DNA from 2 places in the Burkholderia stagnalis genome. Region 2 is predicted to be linked to the other one. Evidence: predicted binding sites of a transcription regulator. Region 2 holds the regulator's gene; the other holds the start of a gene.

Region 1 (9,464 bases), 440 kb from region 2:
GCTCGACCATTCGTGCCCGCAGTCGGCGCAAACATAGTGCTCGCCGTCGGGGTAGGTGTTTTCCATCGCGCATTGCGGACAGGCGGGAATCGTCGACATGATGCTGGGCCCTGCTGATTGAAACCCGGCAGTATACCGGCGCGTTCCGCCGCACCGCGCCGCCGTGCCTCAACGCGCCATCGAACGACACGCGCGAAGTGCTCCCCGCGCGACACCGCCGTGCCGCGCGCTCACTGCCCGACGCCCGCCAGCCCGACCAGCGCGCCGCCCGCGAGCAGCCACAGCGGATGGATGCGCGTGCGATACGCGAGCACCGCGCACGCGGCGGTGATGCCCCACTGGATCGCCAGGTGATTCGACGCCTCGGCGATCAGCACCGCGCTCGCCGCGACGAGGCCCGCGGTGACGGGCATCAGCCCCTGCTGCACGTAGCGGCGCCACGGCCGGTTCCGGAAGCGCTCCCACGCGTGCAGCGCGAGCACGGTGACGACCGACGACGGCCCGAACTTCGCGAGCGTCGCGACCAGCAGGCCCGACCAGCCGGCCACGTGCCAGCCGACCAGCGACACGATCATCATGTTCGGCCCGGGCGCGGCCTGCGCCAGCGCGAACAGCGCGGTGAACTCCGACGCGCTCATCCAGTGATGCACGTCGACCACCTGCCGCTGCATCTCCGGCAGGATCGTATTGCCGCCGCCGAACGCGAGCAGCGACAGCTGGGCGAAGATGGTCGCGAGCGCGAGCAGCGTATCGTTCATCGCGCGCCTCCCTCGTCCGCGTTGCGCGAGTCGGCCGAAGGCGACGCCGGCCCCGCCGGCACGACCGGCCCGGGGCCGCGCCGCGCGGCGAGCCAGATGCTGAACGGCGTCAGCACGAGCATCGTGGTGAGCAGCGGAATGCGCAGCACGGCGATCGCGACGAACGCCAGCGCCGCGATGCCCGCGGCCGCGCGCGCGTGCCGCAGCGGCTTCGCGACCTTCACCGCCATCGCGGCGAGCAGCCCGGCCGCGGCGGCCGACAGCCCGGCGAACAGGTGCCGCACGGCCGGCTCGTGCTGGGTCTTCGCGTACAGCACGCCGAGCGCGACGACGACGAGCGTCGGCCCCGCGATCAGCCCGAGAATGCCGGCCAGCGCGCCCGGCACGCCGCGAAAGCGCATGCCGACCGCGACCGACAGGTTGATCACGTTGCCGCCGGGCAGGAACTGGCACAGGCCGAGCAGATCGGTGAATTCGTCGGCGGAGAGCCACTTGCGCTCCTCGACGATCGTGCGCCGCGCGAACGGCAGCGCGCCGCCGAACGACATGAGGCCAAGGGACAGGAAGCCGGTGAACAGCTCGGCCAGGCCGATGCTGCGCGGCGCGCCGGCAGGCGGCGGGGAGACGGATTGCATGGGAGTCCTCGTCAAACGGTAAGCCGAGGTTACCGCCGTCCGGGCCGCGGTCAAAACGATTTTATCGGCGTTCCCTTGTGATCTAGAATCACAAGCATGGCACGCGATCTCCCGCCCTTTTCCGCGCTTCGGGCCTTTGAAGCCGCGGCACGACACGAAAGCTTCAGCGCCGCCGGCGACGAGCTGCATGTGACTCATGGTGCCATCAGCCGGCAGATCGCCGGGTTCGAGGCGTGGCTCGGCAGGCCGGTGTTCCACCGGATCGGCAAGCGCGTGAAGCTCACCGACGACGGCCGCCAGTATCTGGACACGGTGCGCGCCGCGTTCGACAGCATCGCGCTCGCCACCGAGCGCCTGCGCCGCACCGGCACCGCGCGCGTGCTGCGCATCAACGCGCTGCCGACCTTCGCGATGAAATGGCTGCTGCCGCGCCTGTCGCGCTTCCAGCGCGACGTGCCGAACGTGGAGCTGAAGCTGTCGACGTCGAACGCGCCGCTCGACACCCTCGACGGCTTCGACGTCGCGATCCGCCGCGGCCCCGGGCACTGGCCGAACTGCGCGAGCGGCCGCTTCCTCGACGAAAGCGTGATCCCCGTCTGCAGCCCCGCGCTGCTCAAGCGCGCGCCGATCGCGCGCGCCGACGACCTGTCGCGGCACGTGCTGCTGCATTCGGATACGCGCCCGGAAGGCTGGCGCGACTGGTTCGCGGCCGCCGGCGTGGCGCCGAAGGGGCGCAAGCGCCAGTCGTTCGACCACTTCTACCTGGCGCTGCAGGCGGCGGTCGACGGGCTCGGCGTCGCGCTCGGCCCGCTGCCGCTGATCGACGACGAACTCGCGAGCGGCCGGCTCGTGATGCCGCTGCCGGGGCCGCGCATCGCGACCCGCAGCTACTGGTGGATCACGCCGCGCGAGCACGCGGACGAGCCGCTCGTCGCGCAGTTCTGCGCGTGGCTGGAGGCGCAGGCGAGCGCCGGCGGGTGACGGGTGGCGGGGTGGGCTTCGAGGTGGGTTGCGAGGCGAGCTTCGAGGGAGGCTTCGAGACGGGCTTCAAGGCAGGCTTCGAGGCGGGCTTCGAGGTGGGCTTCGAGGTGGGCTTCGAGCCGGGCTTCGAGGTGGGCTTCGAGACGGCTTCGAGCCGGGCTTCGAGCCGGGCTTCGAGCCGGGCTTCGAGGTGGGCTTCGAGCCGGGCTTCGAGGTGGGCTTCGAGACGGCTTCGAGCTGGGCTTCGAGGTGGGCTTCGAGCCGGGCTTCGAGGTGGGCTTCGAGACGGCTTCGAGCCGGGCTTCGAGCCGGGCTTCGAGGTGGGCTTCGAGCCGGGCTTCGAGGTGGGCTTCGAGCCGGGCTTCGAGGTGGGCTTCGAGCCGGGTCGCGAGCCGGCAGGCGGCGGCATGCCGCCCGCCGCCCGCGCCGGGCGTCAGACCACCGGGCCCGGTTCCTTTTCCTTGCGCAGCAGCGCGTACAGGATGATCGCGCCGAACGTCGCGGTGCCGATCCCGCCGAGCGCGAAGCCGCCGAACTTCAGCGAGAAGTCGCCCGCGCCGAGCACGAGCGTGACGGCCGCGACGATCAGGTTGCGGTTGTCGGAGAAGTCGACCTTGTTGACGACCCAGATCCGCGCGCCCGTCACCGCGATCAGCCCGAACACGACGATCGACACGCCGCCGAGCACCGGGCCCGGAATCGTCTGGATCACCGCGCCGAACTTCGGCGAGAAGCCGAGCAGGATCGCGATCAGCGCGGCCACCACGAACACGAGCGTCGAATAGATCCGCGTGACGGCCATCACGCCGATGTTTTCCGCATAGGTCGTGACGCCGGTGCCGCCGACGCTGCCCGACACGATGGTCGCAAGCCCGTCGCCGATGAACGCGCGGCCGACGTAGCGGTCGAGGTTCTGGCCGGTCATCGCGCTGACGGCCTTGATGTGGCCGAGGTTCTCGGCAACGAGGATCACCGCGACCGGCGCAAGCATCAGCATCGCGTGCGGATCGAACACCGGCGCGTGGAACGCCGGGATGCCGAACCATGCGGCGTGCGCGACGATCGCGAAGTCGATCGGCTTGCCGAGGCCCATCCCGTTGGTCGCGACCGCGTAGATCGCGTACGCGATCACGAGCCCGACGAGGATCAAGAGGCGCTGCATCATCCCGCGCGCGAACACCGCGACGCCGCCGACCGACAGCACGGTGACGAGCGCCATCGCCGAATCGAAGGTGGACGCGGACACGCCCTTGACCGCGATCGGCGCGAGGTTGAGCCCGATCACGGCGACGATCGCGCCCGTGACGACGGGCGGCATCAGCGCCTCGATCCAGCGCGTGCCGACCGCCGACACGATCGCGCCGAGCGCAACGTACACGACACCGCACGCGATGATGCCGCCGAGCGCGACCGGGATGTTCGGGTTCGGGCCGCTGCCGGCATAGCCGGTCACCGCGATCACGAGGCCGATGAACGCGAAGCTCGAGCCGAGATAGCTCGGCACCCGGCCGCCGACCAGCGCGAAGAACAGCAGCGTGCCGACGCCGGACATGAAGATGCACAGGTTCGGGTCGAAGCCCATCAGCAGCGGCGCGAGCACGGTCGAGCCGAACATCGCGACGACGTGCTGCACGCCCATCGCGATCATCTGCGGCCACGACAGGCGCTCGTCGGGGCCGACGACGCGCGCGGCCGCGCCGGTCGGTTGCACCCGCCAGCGCGGGAAATAGGAATCGGACATCGGGACACGCTCCTGTCTTGTCGGTCGCCCGGCTGCGAGGGATGCGCCGGGTCTGGAATCTGGCGCGAAGTTTAAGGAGCGGGAATGGCGCTGGCAAGCGGCGCGCCGGCGCGGGCGGCAGCGATTCGGAACGCAGCGGGCCCGGTCCGGTCGGGCGGGATGCGGGGTGAAATTCGGGGGTGAAATTCGGGGGTGAAATCCGGGGGTGAAATCCGGGGGTGAGATCCGGGGGTGAGATCCGGGGGTGAGATCCCGGGGGTGAGATCCGGGGTGAGATCCGGGGTGAGATCCGGGGTGAGATCCAGGATGAAATCCGGGGCAGGATTCCGGCCGGCGAACGATCTGCCGCCGCAGAATCTGACTCGTCCCATTCACGGCAGCAGCCAGGTTTCATAAAGTACCCGTGCTGCTGCATCAGGGCAGCTGTTCCACTCTCCGTTGGCCGTTCGGGCATTGCGCCCGAACGGTCTTTTTTTGCGTCCGGCACGGCGGGCAGCCCCGCCGCGCGACGTAAGCGCCCGCTTACGCCGCCGCCGGCGCGTGCCGCATCACGGGTTGATGTACTGGAACAGCGACAGGTTCTGCATCTGGACGAACGCCTTCTGCGCGCCGGTCAGCGCGTTCTGCAACTGCGTGAACTGGCTGATCGTCGTGACCAGGTTGGTGCTCGTCACGTCCGACAGGTTGCTGGCGACCTGCAGCGAGTTGGTCTGCGTGACCGCCTGCACCGCCTTGATTTCCTGCTCGCGGCCGCCGACGCCCGCCTGGATCGTCGTGACGTTGTTCATCGTGTTGCTGAGCTTCGTCGCGCCGGTCGCCATCGCGTTGCTGAACGCGGCCATGGCCACCGGGTTGCCGGTGATCGGCGTCTTCAGCACGGCGATCATCGCATCGAGCGACGCGAACACGTCGGTGCCGGCCTGCGGCGCGGGCGTCACGGTGAAGGTGTCGCCGTTCGCGGGCGTACCCGACACCGGAACCGTCTGGCCGCTGCCGAGCGCGATCGCCGCGCCGGACGTATATGCCTGCGCGGGCGTCGTCGTCGGCGGAACGGCCGTGTTGTCGGTGACCGTATAGGTCGGCGCCGCGGCGGTGCCGCCGAACGTGATCGTGAACTGGTGGTTGTTGGTCGCGGCCCCCGCGCTCGTGGTCGTGACCGGGCCGATCGTGCCCGTGCCCGTGTTCGCCGCGCCCGCCGCCTGCACCGACTGGGTGCCTTGCGCCTGCACCGACTGGAACACGGCCAGGCCGTTGTCGCCCTGCGACAGGCTGCGGGAATCGGCGATCTGCACGTCGCGCGTGCCGGTGTCGCCGACGTAGCTCACGCCGCCGCTCGCGTTGTTCGCGAACGGCTTGCTGCCGTTCTTGAAGCCGGCGAACAGGTAGTTGCCCGCGCCGTCGTCCGAGTTCGCGAGCGTCATCAGCTGGTCGCGGTAGCCCTGCAGCTGCGTCGCGAGCGCCGTGCGGTTGCTGTCGGACAGCGAGCCGTCGCCCGCGCGCACCACCAGCGACTGGACGTTGGTCAGCACGGTGTTGACGCTCGACAGCGCCTGATCCTCGGCCTGCAGCGACGCCAGCGCCGCATTCTGGTTGGTCGTGTACTGCGACAGCGTCGCCGACGTCATCGACAGCTGCACCGCCTGCGCGGCGCCGAGCGGGTCGTCCCCGGGCGTCGTGAGGCTCACGCCGCTCGACAGCTTCTGGTAAAGCTGCGCGAGCTGCGCCTGCTGGTCGTTCATCGTGGCGACGTTCAGCTGGAAAAACTGGGCGCTGGAGATCCGCATCGCTTCTATCCTCGAAATCCGGTCAGTTGAACAGGCCAAGCACGGTCTGGAACAGCGAGGCCGCCGTCTGGATCACCTTCGCGTTCGCCTGGTAGAGCTGCTGGTACTGCATCAGATTGGCCGCTTCCTCGTTCTGGTTCACGCCCGACACCTGCTGCTGCGCTTCCGTGATCTGGCCGACGACCGCGGTCTGCGCGGCGCTCGACGATTTCAGCTGGGCCGCGGTGTTGCCGATCCCGTTCACGTAGTTCGCGTACGCGCCGGTCAGCGTCGTCGTGCCGCCGCCGAGCTGCTTCGCGGTCACGAGCTGCGCGAGCGAGAGCGCGTTGCTGCCGTCGCTGGTGCCGCCCGCGTTCGGCACGATCTTGAACGTGTCGCCGGCGGCGGGCGCGCCCGACACCGTCACCGAGACGCCGCTCGCCAGCGTGATCGGGGTGCCCGACTGGAATGCCTGCGCGGGGCCCGTCGTCGGCGGCGCCGTGGTGTTGTCGGTCACCGTATAGGTCGGTGCAGCCGCGGTGCCGCCCATCGTGACCGTGTAGTTGTACCCGGCGCTGACGGCTGCCGGGTTCGTGACCTTCACCGGCCCGATCGTGCCGGTGCCCAGGTTCGTCGTCGTGGCCGACGACACGTACGGCGACGCCGCCGCGATCGTCGAGCCGTTCGACGTCGTGAGCCCGAACCCGTTGAGCGCGCCGCGCGTCGGCTGCACCGTGAACTTGTCGCCCGCGCTCATCGTGCCGGACGAGAACGAGAAGTTCAGCCCGCCGATCGAACCCGGCATCGCCGTCGACGTGCCGACCACCGAGCCGCTCGCGCGGTCTGTCAGCGTGTAATTCGTGCCGTCGTACGACAGCGTGTAATCGCCCGTCGGCGGCTGCAACGGATTCGCGATCGCCACGTTGAGCGTCGCATTGCCCGTGTTCGCCTGGTTCGCATACACGGTCGGGTTGCCGACCGTGAATAGGTTGCCGCCCGGGTTGCCCGCCAGGTCGACGCCGAGCGCGTTCTGCGCGTTGACCTGCGCGGCGAAGCTGGTCGCGATCGCGCCGAGCTGCGCCTGCGCCGGATCGAGCGTCTGGCTGCGGAACGCGAGCAGGCCGCCGAGCGTGCCGCCCGACAGCGACACATCCGGCAGCGCCTGGTTCGCGCCCGGCGGGGTCGCGCCGGCGATGCCCTGCGACACGATGCTCAGCTCGCTCGGATCGGACGGCGACGTGACGGCCGCGAGCGTATAGCTCTTGTCGGCGACGACGAGCGGCTGCCCGCCCGCGAGGAACACGTTGTAGCCGTCGCTGTTGCGCGACACCTGCACGCCCGCGAGGCCCGACAGCTTCGACACCGCGAGGTCGCGCTGGTCCAGCAGCTGGTTCGGCGGCTGGCCCTGGCTGCCCGCGGCCGCGATCTGCTGGTTCAGCTGCGCGATCTGCGCGGTATACGAATTGATCTGCGAAACGGTGCTGGACAGCTGCGCGTTCACGCTCTGGCGCAGCGCATCGTATTGCGAGCCGGCCGCCTTGATCTGGTCGGCCAGCACCTGCGCGTTGCTCATCGCAGTCTGCCGCACCGACGTGTCGGCCGCCTTGTTCGCGACGTTCTGCAACCCGGTGAAATAGTTGGTGATCGCGGTCGAGATCCCGGCCGTCGGGCTGCCGACGTAGTTGTTCAGCTGCGCGACGAGCGAGGACCAGCTCGACAGCGCGCCGCTTTGCGTCTGCGCACTGTTCAGCTGGTCGCTCAGGTACTGGCTGTACTGGCGCTGCACCGTGACGGTGTTCACGCCCTGCGGCAGGTAGCCGCTGCCGGTGTACTGGCCGCTCGCCTCCGCATAGACGGGGCGCTCGATCGAGTAGCCGGGCGTCGCCGCGTTGCTGATGTTGTTGCTGGTCGTCGTCAGTCCCCAGATCGCGGCGTTCAGGCCGCTGATACCGAGGTTCATGAGAGTGTTGGACATGCGCGATCCTGATGAGCCGGCCGCTCTGCGGCCGCCGGGTTGCGTGACTCCCGGTATAACGGCCGCGGATCGAAAAAATTGAGGAAAAAATGCAGGTCCGCCGCACGGGCGTGCGGCGCTCGCCGGGCCGGTGCCGGCATGCCCGCGCGCGCCCGCAAACGGGCGCGAACGCGGGCGAAACGAAGCTCAGGCGCGCGCGAGCTGGCGGCGCTTCATCTCGAGCTGGGTGATCAGGCGCTGCAGCGTGTTCTCGGCGCTGCCCGGCAGCGACATGAAGCGAAAGCCGAGCTGGAAGCGCCGCGTGCCGTTCGGCAGCTGGGTCGAGCGCTGCGACACGAGCTGCAGGTCGAGCGACAGCTTGCCGTGGCCGTTCAGCTCGAGCTCGACGTCCGGCAGCAGCGTGCCGAGCTCGAGCGCCTCGACGCGCTCGTCGGCCGTGCGCAGCCCGACGCCGCCGAGCGACAGGTTGTGCACCTCGAACAGGAAGCTCTCGCCGTCCGGCAGCTTGCCGCGGCACACGAACGGATCGACGATCGGCGCATCCACGCGGAAATACTCGCGCCGCTGGATGCAGTACAGCAGGTCGGGGAAATCGGCCTCGAACGCGGGCAGCCCTTCGTAGCGGGTCTCGCGCGGCGTGCCGGTGCCGAATTCGACGCGCACGCCTTCCGGCGACGCCGAGAACTTGCAGTGCGGCGCGGCAAGGATGCCGCTGTTCTGTTCGGCGAGCGCACCCCAGTCGAACGTGAAGGTGCGCGCGCCGACGTCGACCTCGAGCAGCCGCGTGACGAGCTGGCCGCCCGGGTACTGAACGGTGAGGAAATCGCCGCGGTTCACGAGGTTGCGCAGCTGCACGCCGATTTCCAGCGGATTGCGGCGTGCGTAGTCGGGCCCGGAATGGCCCGCGTCCTGGCTCGGGTCCGTCGACAGTTCGATATTCATGGCTTGCCGGTCTTTCTTGTCATGGGCGCCCGGTAACCGGTGCGCAAAAAACCGGGCCAGAACGGCGACCCGGTCGCAGGTCTCTCACACTTAGCGGCAGTGCTGACCGAAAGTTTAGATCGATTTCCCGAATTTTTTCGCGCAAACGTTCAAACCGCGCGCGGCGGGGGGCCGGGCGCGGTTCGAGGAAGAGGCAGGCGGTGCGGCGGCGGGCGGGGCCGCTCAGCCGATCTGCTGCATGATCGTGATGAGTTTCTTCGCGTAGTTCGGGTCTGTCGCGTAGCCGGCCTTCTGCAGCCCGTGCGCGAAACCCTCGACGCTGCGGCCGGCGCTCAGCACGCCCGCGTAGCGCGGATTGTTCTTCAGCAGGTTCGCGTAGTCGGTCATCGCGTGCTCGTACGAGTCGTACGCGCGGAACTTCGCGACGACGCGGCGCGGCGCGCCGTTCACGTATTCGGTCGTCAGCGCCGACACCGTGCGGCCCGTCCAGCCCTTGTTCGCCTTGATGCCGAACACGTTGTAGCTCGTCGAGCCGTCGGTCGCGCGGATCTCGCGCTTGCCCCAGCCCGATTCGAGCGCGGCCTGGCCGACGATGAAGCGCGCCGGGATGCCGGTCGCCGCGCTCGCGGCCTGCGCGGGGGCGGCCAGCCGGTCGACGAATGCGTCGGC
Region 2 (9,464 bases):
TGCGAGCTGCGCGGTGACGCTCGTGCCGCTGGCGCAGCAGGTCGCCAACCCGGTGCACCGTTTCGCGGTCAACAACAACGGCGTGATCGTGCAGATGCCGGACATCGCGAGCAGCGGCCAGGGCAGCGCGACCGGGCTGCTGACGTTCGGGATCGGCACGCAGGCCAACAATACGCTGCGCGCGAGCACCGTGCTGACGTCCACCACGACCGGCGACCTCAACGCGACGTTCCTCGGCGGCGCGGTCACCGCGTTCTTCGATACGGGCTCGAACGCGTACTTCTTCAACGATTCGACGCAGCGGATCTGCACGCGCAACACCGAGTTCTACTGCCCGGCGTCGACGGTCACCTACACGGCGACGCTCACCGGCCAGAACGGCACGCAGAGCCAGGTGTCGATGCCGGTCGCGAATGCGGATTCGGTGTTCTCGAACGCGTCGGCGTTCGCGTTCAACGACATCGCGGGCCCGTTCGGCAACGCGGGGTGGCTCGATCTCGGCCTCACGCATTTCTACGGCAAGACGATCTACTTCGGGATGGACCGGCGCAGCAGCGGCGGCGCGGCGCCTTACGTCGCGTATTGAACGGCATCACGCAGGCGGCATGACGAGGGGGGCGAGCGATCGCCCCCTTTTCATCTGTCGGCCGGGGCGGCGGGATATTCCGGCAACAAATGCGCGGGCGATTATCGCGTCGATAACGGCACGCCGCCGTGATTTAAAAAACGAAATGACGCGTTACGTCATTGATTAAATCGATCCGGCTGCAGCCGCGCCGTCCAGCGTAAAGCGCTGCCCGGGGCTGCCGCAAAAGTGGCTGAACTCCTGAAAATCCCGCCTATACTTCACGCGTTGGTCCGGTGTCGTTCAAATAGAACAGGAGGTCAATAAAATGAATTTCACGGATGCAATTCAATCGGTCTTCAATCAATACGCACGATTCGACGGCCGCGCGCGACGCGCGGAATACTGGTATTTCGCGTTGCTGACGTTCATCGTGTCGATCGCGTGCCAGCTCGTCACGATGGTCGGCCGCAGCGAGAACACGATCGCGCTGCTGCTGGCGATCGCGGCCCTGCTGGTCTCGCTGGCGCTGATCGTGCCGAGCCTCTCGGTGACGGTGCGCCGCCTGCACGATATCGGCCGCTCCGGCTGGTTCCTGCTGATCGCGCTCATTCCGGTCGTCGGCGGGATCATCCTGCTCGTCTGGATGTGCTCGCGCGGCAACAACGGCCCGAACCGCTTCGGGCCCGATCCGCTCGCCGCGGCGGCCTGACTCGCCGGCGCGCATCGCAGGCGGCCGCGGCGGGGTGCCCGCCGCCGCCGGTCGCCGGCTGCCCGTCGCCGGAACGTAGCCGACTGCCCGTAGCCGACCGCCCGTAGCCGGCTGCCCGTAGCCGACCGCCCGTCGCCCGCTTCCAAACCGCTTTGCCTACCGGCGGCCGCCGCCCGCCGCAGCGTCGCCCGATTCTCCGAAATACCCCCCTTTCCCGGCTTTGCTCGACCGATCGCCGGTTGACCGGTCCATGAATAATCGGTGTCACTGGAAAACGGCATCCCGCCGTACCCGTCTGGAGGCCCCGTGGCAGACGAGAGCGATCTCGACAGAACCGAAGCCGCCACTCCGAGGCGCCGCGAGAAGGCGCGCGAGGAGGGGCAGGTCGCGCGCTCGCGCGAGCTGGTTTCGTTCGCGCTGCTCGCGTCGGGCTTCTACGGCGCGTGGCTGCTGTCGGGGCCGATCGGCACGCACCTGCGCACGATGCTGCGCGGCGCGTTCACGTTCGAGCGCGCAACCGCGTTCGATACCAACCGGATGCTGTCGGCGGCGGGCAGCGCGAGCCTCGAAGGGCTCGCCGCGCTCGCGCCGATGCTGGCGCTGATGGGGCTCGCCGCGCTGCTCGCGCCGATGGCGCTCGGCGGCTGGCTGGTCTCGTCGAAAACGTTCGAGCTGAAGTTCGACCGCCTGAACCCGATCACGGGCCTCGGCCGGATCTTCTCGATCCAGGGGCCGATCCAGCTCGGCATGTCGCTCGCGAAGACGCTGGTGGTGGGCGGCATCGGCGGCATCGCGATCTGGCGCAGCAAGGAAGAACTGCTCGGCCTCGCGACCCAGCCGCTCGATGCGGCGCTCGCGGATGCGCTGCACCTCGTCGCCGTGTGCTGCGGCACGACGGTCGCCGGCATGCTGGTCGTCGCCGCGCTCGACGTGCCGTATCAACTCTGGCAGTACAACAAGAAGCTGCGCATGACGAAGGAAGAAGTGAAGCGCGAACATCGCGAGAACGAAGGCGATCCGCACGTGAAGGGCCGCATCCGCCAGCAGCAGCGCGCGATCGCGCGGCGCCGGATGATGGCGGCCGTGCCGAAGGCCGACGTGGTCGTCACGAACCCGACGCACTTCGCCGTCGCGCTGCAATACACGGATGGCGAGATGCGCGCGCCGAAGGTGGTCGCGAAGGGCGTGAACCTCGTCGCCGCGCGCATCCGCGAGATCGCCGCCGAGCACAACGTGCCCACGCTCGAAGCGCCGCCGCTCGCGCGGGCGCTGTATCACAACGTCGAACTCGAGCGCGAGATTCCCGGTTCGCTGTATTCGGCCGTCGCCGAAGTGCTCGCGTGGGTGTACCAGCTCAAGCGCTTCCGGCGCGAAGGCGGCGACGTGCCCGCCACGCCGGTCGATCTCGACGTGCCGGCCGAGCTGGACAAGGGCGCGTCGGTGTCGGCGGAGGATGAACAGGAAGAGGCCGAGGACGTGCTCGGCGCGACCGCGCGCGGAGGCCTGCAATGATTAGCCCCCACGCTCACATTCGTTCGCTGCCCCCCGAGGGGGCGGCTGCCTCCCTTGGGGCGGCCCGGCGGGAGGCACCATGAGCACCCCCGCCGGCCTGTTCGCGAAGCGCCCGAACCTGCTCGCAGGCGCCAACCTGCGCGCGCTCGCGGGCCCGGTCCTCATCTGCATGATCCTGGGGATGATGATCCTGCCGCTGCCGCCGCTGCTGCTGGATCTGCTGTTCACGTTCAACATCGCGCTGTCCGTGATGGTGCTGCTCGTCAGCATGTACACGATGAAGCCGCTCGATTTCGCGGCCTTCCCGAGCGTGCTGCTGTTCTCGACGCTGCTGCGGCTGTCGCTGAACGTCGCGTCGACGCGCGTCGTGCTGCTCGAGGGCCACACCGGCCCGGACGCAGCCGGCCAGGTGATCGAGGCGTTCGGCCACTTCCTCGTCGGCGGCAACTTCGCGGTCGGCATCGTGGTGTTCGTGATCCTGATGATCATCAACTTCATGGTGATCACGAAGGGCGCGGGGCGGATCGCGGAAGTGTCCGCGCGCTTCACGCTCGACGCGATGCCCGGCAAGCAGATGGCGATCGACGCCGACCTGAACGCGGGCCTGATCAACGAGGAACAGGCGCGCAAGCGCCGTACCGCCGTCGCGCAGGAAGCCGAGTTCTACGGCTCGATGGACGGCGCGTCGAAGTTCGTGCGCGGCGACGCGATCGCGGGCCTGATCATCATGGCCATCAACGTGATCGGCGGGCTGATCGTCGGGATGATCCAGCACGACATGACGTTCGCCGCGGCCGGCACGAACTACACGCTGCTGACGATCGGCGACGGCCTCGTCGCACAGATCCCGTCGCTCGTGATCTCGACGGCGGCCGGCGTGATCGTGTCGCGGGTCGCGACCGACGAAGACATCGGCACGCAGATCACCGGCCAGCTGTTCACCAACCCGCGCGTGCTGACGATCACCGGCGTGATCATCGTGATCATGGGGCTGATCCCCGGCATGCCGCACTTCGCGTTCCTGCTGCTCGGCGGCGGCGCGATCTGGCTCGCGCGCACGCAGGCGCAGCGCGCGGCGGCCCGCAAGGCGGCCGGCGACGTCTCCGACATCGCGCCGCCCGCGGCGCTGTCGGCCGACAGCCACGAGGCGACCTGGGACGACGTGCAGCTGATCGACCCGCTCGGCCTCGAAGTCGGCTACCGGCTGATCCCGCTCGTCGACAAGAACAGCGACGGCGAGCTGCTCAAGCGGATCAAGAGCATCCGCAAGAAATTCGCGCAGGAAATCGGCTTCCTGCCGCCGGTGATCCATATCCGCGACAACCTCGAGCTGCGGCCGAACGCGTACCGGATCGCGCTGAAGGGCGTCGAGATCGGCGCCGGCGAGGTGTTCCCGGGCCAGTGGCTCGCGATCAACCCGGGCCAGGTGACGGCCGCGATGCCCGGCGTGCCGACCACCGACCCGGCGTTCGGGCTGCCGGCCGTGTGGATCGACGTCGCGATGCGCGAGCAGGCGCAGGTGTACGGCTACACGGTGGTCGACGCGAGCACGGTCGTCGCGACCCACCTGAACCACCTGGTCGTCCAGCACGCGGCCGAGCTGCTCGGCCGCCAGGAAGTGCAGGCGCTGATCGAGCGCACCGGCAAGGATTCGCCGTCGCTCGTCGAGGACCTCGTGCCGAAGACGATCTCGCTCACCACGCTGCAGAAGGTGCTGCAGAACCTGCTCGAGGAAGGCGTGCCGATCCGCGACATGCGCACGATCATCGAAGCCGTGTCCGAGCAGGCCGGCCGCCTCACCGACGCATACGACATCACCGCCGCGGTGCGCCTCGCGCTCGGCCGCGCGATCACGCAGCAGTGGTATCCGGGCGGCGGCGAGATGCAGGTGATGGGCCTCGACGCGAATCTCGAGCGCGTGCTGTCGCAGGCGCTCGCCACCGGCGCGAACCCGGGCCTCGAGCCGGGCCTCGCGCACGCGCTCCTGACCGGCACGCAGGAAGCGATGCTGCGTCAACAGAATCTCGGGCTGCCGCCCGTGCTGCTCGTGCAGCACGCGCTGCGCGCCATGCTGGCGCGCTTCCTGCGCCGCAGCCTGCCGCAATTGAAAGTGCTGTCGTACGCCGAAGTGCCGGACACACGCACGATCAAGGTCGTTAACGTCATCGGGGGTTCCGCTTGAACATTCGCAAATTCACCGGCGCGACGAGCCGCGACGCACTGCGTCTCGTGCGCGAGGCACTCGGCGCCGACGCCGTCGTGCTGTCGAACCGCACGCTCGATGACGGCAGCGTCGAAATCGTCGCGCTCGCCGATGCCGAACTGTCGGCGATCGCCCCGCCGGCTGCCGATGCGGCCGCGCTGCCCGGCGCGGCGTTGCGGGCCGGCGGCACGATGCCGGCGGCCAGGGCCGCCGCGGCGGCGCGTGCTTCGGCGATGAACCCGTATGCGACCGGCGACGGCGGCCTGCCGGACGTGTTCTCGTCGGTGTTCGGCGCGAGCGCCGACGCGGCAGACGCACCGGCGGCGCCGGCCGCGAGCGTGCCGGCTGCAGGATCGCCCGCCGAACCCGCCCCGTGGCTCGTCGAGCACGCGAAGCGCCTCACGCAGCAGCGCGACGCGCTGATCGCGCGCGCGCAGGCTGCGCCGGCGCAGGACAGCGCGATCCGCGCGCCGCACGACGCGGCCCGCACCGTGACGACGCCCGAATGGGCGCGCGACATCGTGCGCAACGTCGAGCGCAACGTCGCGCGCCGCCAGCCGGCCGACGAACCGGCGCCGCGCCGTATCGCCGACGCACCCGCCGCACCCGCCGCGAAGCCTGCGGAGCGCGCACGGCTGGCCGAGGACACGGCCGCGGCCGTGGCCGACGCGGTGAAGGCGCGCCTCGAGCGCATCGTCAACGACACGGTGATGAGCGAGCTCGGTTCGCTGCGCGGGATGATGGAGGAGCAGTTCGACGGCCTGATGTGGCAGGAGCGCCAGCGCCGCAGCCCCGTGCACGGCGCGCTGACGAAGCACCTGTTCGCGGCCGGCTTCTCCGCGCAGCTGGTGCGGATGATGGTCGACAACCTGCCGCAGGGCGAAGGCACGGAAACCTTCGAGCAGGCGTCCGAGTGGGCGCAGTCGGTGCTCGCGTCGAACCTGCCGGTGCTCGACAGCGAGGATGCGCTGATGGAGCGCGGCGGCGTGTTCGCGCTGATGGGCCCGACGGGCGTCGGCAAGACCACCACCACCGCGAAGCTCGCCGCGCGCTGCGTGATGCGCTTCGGCGCGAGCAAGGTCGCGCTGCTCACCACCGACAGCTACCGGATCGGCGGCCACGAGCAGCTGCGCATCTTCGGCAAGATCCTCGGCGTGCCGGTGCACGCGGTGAAGGACGGCGGCGACCTGCAGCTTGCGCTGTCCGAGCTGCGCAACAAGCACATCGTGCTGATCGATACGATCGGCATGAGCCAGCGCGACCGCGCGGTGTCCGACCAGATCGCGATGCTGCACGGCGCGAACACGCCGGTGCAGCGCCTGCTGCTGCTGAACGCGACGAGCCACGGCGACACGCTCAACGAGGTCGTGCAGGCGTACCGCAGCGCGGACGGCCAGCCGGCGCTCGCCGGCTGCATCCTCACCAAGCTCGACGAGGCGACCCATCTGGGCGGCGTGCTCGACACGGTGATCCGCTACAAGCTGCCCGTGCACTACGTGTCGACCGGCCAGAAGGTGCCGGAGAACCTGTACGTCGCGACCCGGAAATTCCTGATGAAGAGCGCGTTCTGCGTGCCGCGCGACGGCTCGCCCTTCGTGCCGCAGGACGAGGACATGCCCGCGCTGCTGTCCGCGCTGACCGCACGCTCGACCGCCGAGCTGCACGAGGTGCGCTTTGGATAAACCGATGATCGACCAGGCCGAAGGACTGCGGCGCCTGCTGGCCGGGCGCGCATCGAGGATCGTGGCGGTGGTGGGCGGGCCGACGGGGGTCGGCTGCACCGCGACGGTCGTGAACCTGGCCGCGGCGCTTGCCGCGCTGGGCAAGGACGTGCTCGTCGTCGACGAGCGCGCCGACGTGAATTCGGCCGCGGCGACGCTGGCCGGCGCGTGGCTGCGCGACGGCGAGCGCACGCGCGTCACCGCCGGGTTCGGCGTGTGCGCGGCGGCGACGCTCGCGCGCGCCGGCTACAGCGAAGCGCACCTGAGCGATTTCATCGACGGGCCGGCCGACATCGTGCTGATCGACGCGCAGCTCGACGCGGACGGCGGTTTCTCCGCGCTTGCGCGCGAGGCGCACGACGTGCTGATCGTCACGCGGGTGGCCGCGCAAGCGATCACCGAGGCCTACGCATGCATGAAGCGGCTGCATTTCGCGCACGCGGTCGCGCAGTTCCGCGTGCTGACCAACCACGTCGGCAGCCACGACGACGCGAAGACCGCGTTCGAGAACCTCGCGGGCGTCGCGAGCCGCTACCTGACCGTGTCGATCGCCGATGCGGGCTGCGTGAGCGCCGATCCGCTCGTCGAGCGCGCGCGCGACCTGGTGCGCACGGCAGTCGACGCGTTTCCGTCGTCGCCGGCCGCGCGCGATTACCGGCAGATCGCCGCCGACTTGCTGTACTGGCCGTTGCGCCCGCGGCCGGGCGCCGGACGGCACCGCGCGGGCGGCAGCCCGTCGTTCGAGGCAGGCGCGGCACACGCCGCGTGAGCGCCACCGGAAGGAGAGAGCCACGATGTATAACGCTCAAGGAAGGATTTCCCAGGCCGACGTGCTGTCGCAGTACGCGCCGCTCGTGCGCCGCCTGGGCCTGCAGCTCGTCGCGAAGATGCCGGCGAGCGTCGATCTCGACGATCTGATCCAGGCCGGCATGATCGGCCTGATGGACGCGGCCGGCCGCTACAAGGAAGACCAGGGCGCGCAGTTCGAGACCTACGCGACGCAGCGCATCCGCGGCGCGATGCTCGACGAGCTGCGCAGCAACGACTGGCTGCCGCGCAGCCTGCGCAAGACGTCGCGCGAGGTCGAGCACGCGGTGCACAAGGTCGAGCAGCAGCTCGGCCGCGCCGCGAGCGAGGCGGAGATCGCGCAGCACCTGAACATGCCGCTCGACGAATACCAGGGGATGCTGCAGGACCTGCACGGCAGCCAGCTCATCTACTACGAGGATTTCGACCGCGCGGCCGACGACGAGCCGTTCCTCGACCGCTACCGCGTCGATCACGCCGATCCGCTGTCGTCGCTGCTCGACGAGCATCTGCGCGAGGCGCTGATCGAGGCGATCGAGCGGCTGCCGGAGCGCGAGAAGCTGCTGATGTCGCTGTACTACGAGCGGGGCCTGAACCTGCGCGAGATCGGCGCGGTGCTCGAGGTCAGCGAGTCGCGCGTGTGCCAGCTGCACAGCCAGGCGGTCGCACGCCTGCGCGCGCGCCTGCGCGAGCAGGCGTGGGTCGGCACGGAGAACTGACCCCTTCATCGGCGCGCGTCGCACACGCGCGTGCCGGTCACGCAATTTTCATGGCGATTTGCTACAATCCCACCCGTTTTCCGAGGAGCGTTGCGACGGACCATCAGCGTCCGCCAGGCTCGGAAAGCTTCACCAAGCGGCAGGGCCCGTGCGCATCGCGCCGGCAAGCCGCTTCCTGAACGGCGCTCACGTCACCATTTTCTAAACTTTTTAGAAAGGAGGGCGTGATGAACGCCGTCATCGATTCCAAAGCTTCCAACGATTACCTCGTCGCCGACATGGCGCTTGCCGGCTGGGGCCGCAAGGAACTGAACATTGCCGAGACCGAAATGCCGGGCCTCGTGCAGATCCGCGACGAATACAAGGCGCAGCAGCCGCTGAAGGGCGCGCGCATTGCCGGCTCGCTGCACATGACGATCCAGACGGGCGTGCTGATCGAGACGCTGAAGGCGCTCGGCGCCGACGTGCGCTGGGCCTCGTGCAACATCTTCTCGACGCAGGACCACGCGGCTGCCGCGATCGTCGAAGCCGGCACGCCGGTGTTCGCGTTCAAGGGCGAGTCGCTCGACGAATACTGGGAGTTCTCGCACCGCATCTTCGAATGGCCGAACGGCGAGTTCGCGAACATGATCCTCGACGACGGCGGCGACGCGACGCTGCTGCTGATCCTCGGCTCGAAGGCCGAGAAGGACCGCTCGGTGATCGCCAAGCCGACCAACGAGGAAGAAGTCGCGCTGTACAAGTCGATCGCGAAGCACCTCGACATCGACGCGAACTGGTACTCGAAGCGCCTTGCGCACATCAAGGGCGTGACCGAGGAAACCACGACCGGCGTGCACCGCCTGTACCAGATGGAAAAGGACGGCCGCCTGCCGTTCCCGGCGTTCAACGTGAACGATTCGGTCACCAAGTCGAAGTTCGACAACCTGTACGGCTGCCGTGAGTCGCTCGTCGACGGCATCAAGCGCGCGACCGACGTGATGATCGCGGGCAAGGTCGCGGTCGTCGCGGGCTACGGTGACGTGGGCAAGGGCTGCGCGCAATCGCTGCGCGGCCTTGGCGCGACCGTGTGGGTCACGGAAATCGATCCGATCTGCGCGCTGCAGGCGGCGATGGAAGGCTACCGCGTCGTGACGATGGAATACGCGGCCGACAAGGCCGACATCTTCGTGACGGCGACCGGCAACTTCCACGTGATCGGCCACGATCACATGAAGGCGATGCG

The links. The regulator FliA, encoded in region 2, starts transcription of late flagellar genes. The targets are predictions, from matches to a motif close to CTAAAGTTTNNNNNNNNNNNGCCGNTA.
Region 1: a site for FliA is predicted at 7,910-7,936, ahead of flgK (flagellar hook-associated protein FlgK). Genes of this name have one in related genera too.

What each region holds. Positions count from the first base shown of each region.
Region 1 is NZ_CP156685.1:709,866-719,329, reverse strand. Features, by position in the region: gene ABFO07_RS03430 (zinc ribbon domain-containing protein YjdM) at 1-99, opposite strand, end outside; gene ABFO07_RS03425 (chromate transporter) at 231-758, opposite strand; gene ABFO07_RS03420 (chromate transporter) at 755-1,393, opposite strand; gene ABFO07_RS03415 (transcriptional regulator GcvA) at 1,490-2,374, shown strand; gene ABFO07_RS03410 (solute carrier family 23 protein) at 2,808-4,115, opposite strand; gene flgL (flagellar hook-associated protein FlgL) at 4,664-5,899, opposite strand; gene flgK (flagellar hook-associated protein FlgK) at 5,922-7,853, opposite strand; gene ABFO07_RS03395 (flagellar brake protein) at 8,040-8,795, opposite strand; gene flgJ (flagellar assembly peptidoglycan hydrolase FlgJ) at 9,018-9,464, opposite strand, start outside.
Region 2 is NZ_CP156685.1:265,985-275,448, reverse strand. Features, by position in the region: gene ABFO07_RS01380 (DUF3443 domain-containing protein) at 1-586, shown strand, start outside; gene ABFO07_RS01375 (DUF805 domain-containing protein) at 894-1,277, shown strand; gene flhB (flagellar biosynthesis protein FlhB) at 1,584-2,789, shown strand; gene flhA (flagellar biosynthesis protein FlhA) at 2,869-4,971, shown strand; gene flhF (flagellar biosynthesis protein FlhF) at 4,968-6,674, shown strand; gene ABFO07_RS01355 (MinD/ParA family ATP-binding protein) at 6,667-7,482, shown strand; gene ABFO07_RS01350 (RNA polymerase sigma factor FliA) at 7,508-8,239, shown strand; S-adenosyl-L-homocysteine riboswitch at 8,316-8,434, shown strand; gene ahcY (adenosylhomocysteinase) at 8,467-9,464, shown strand, end outside.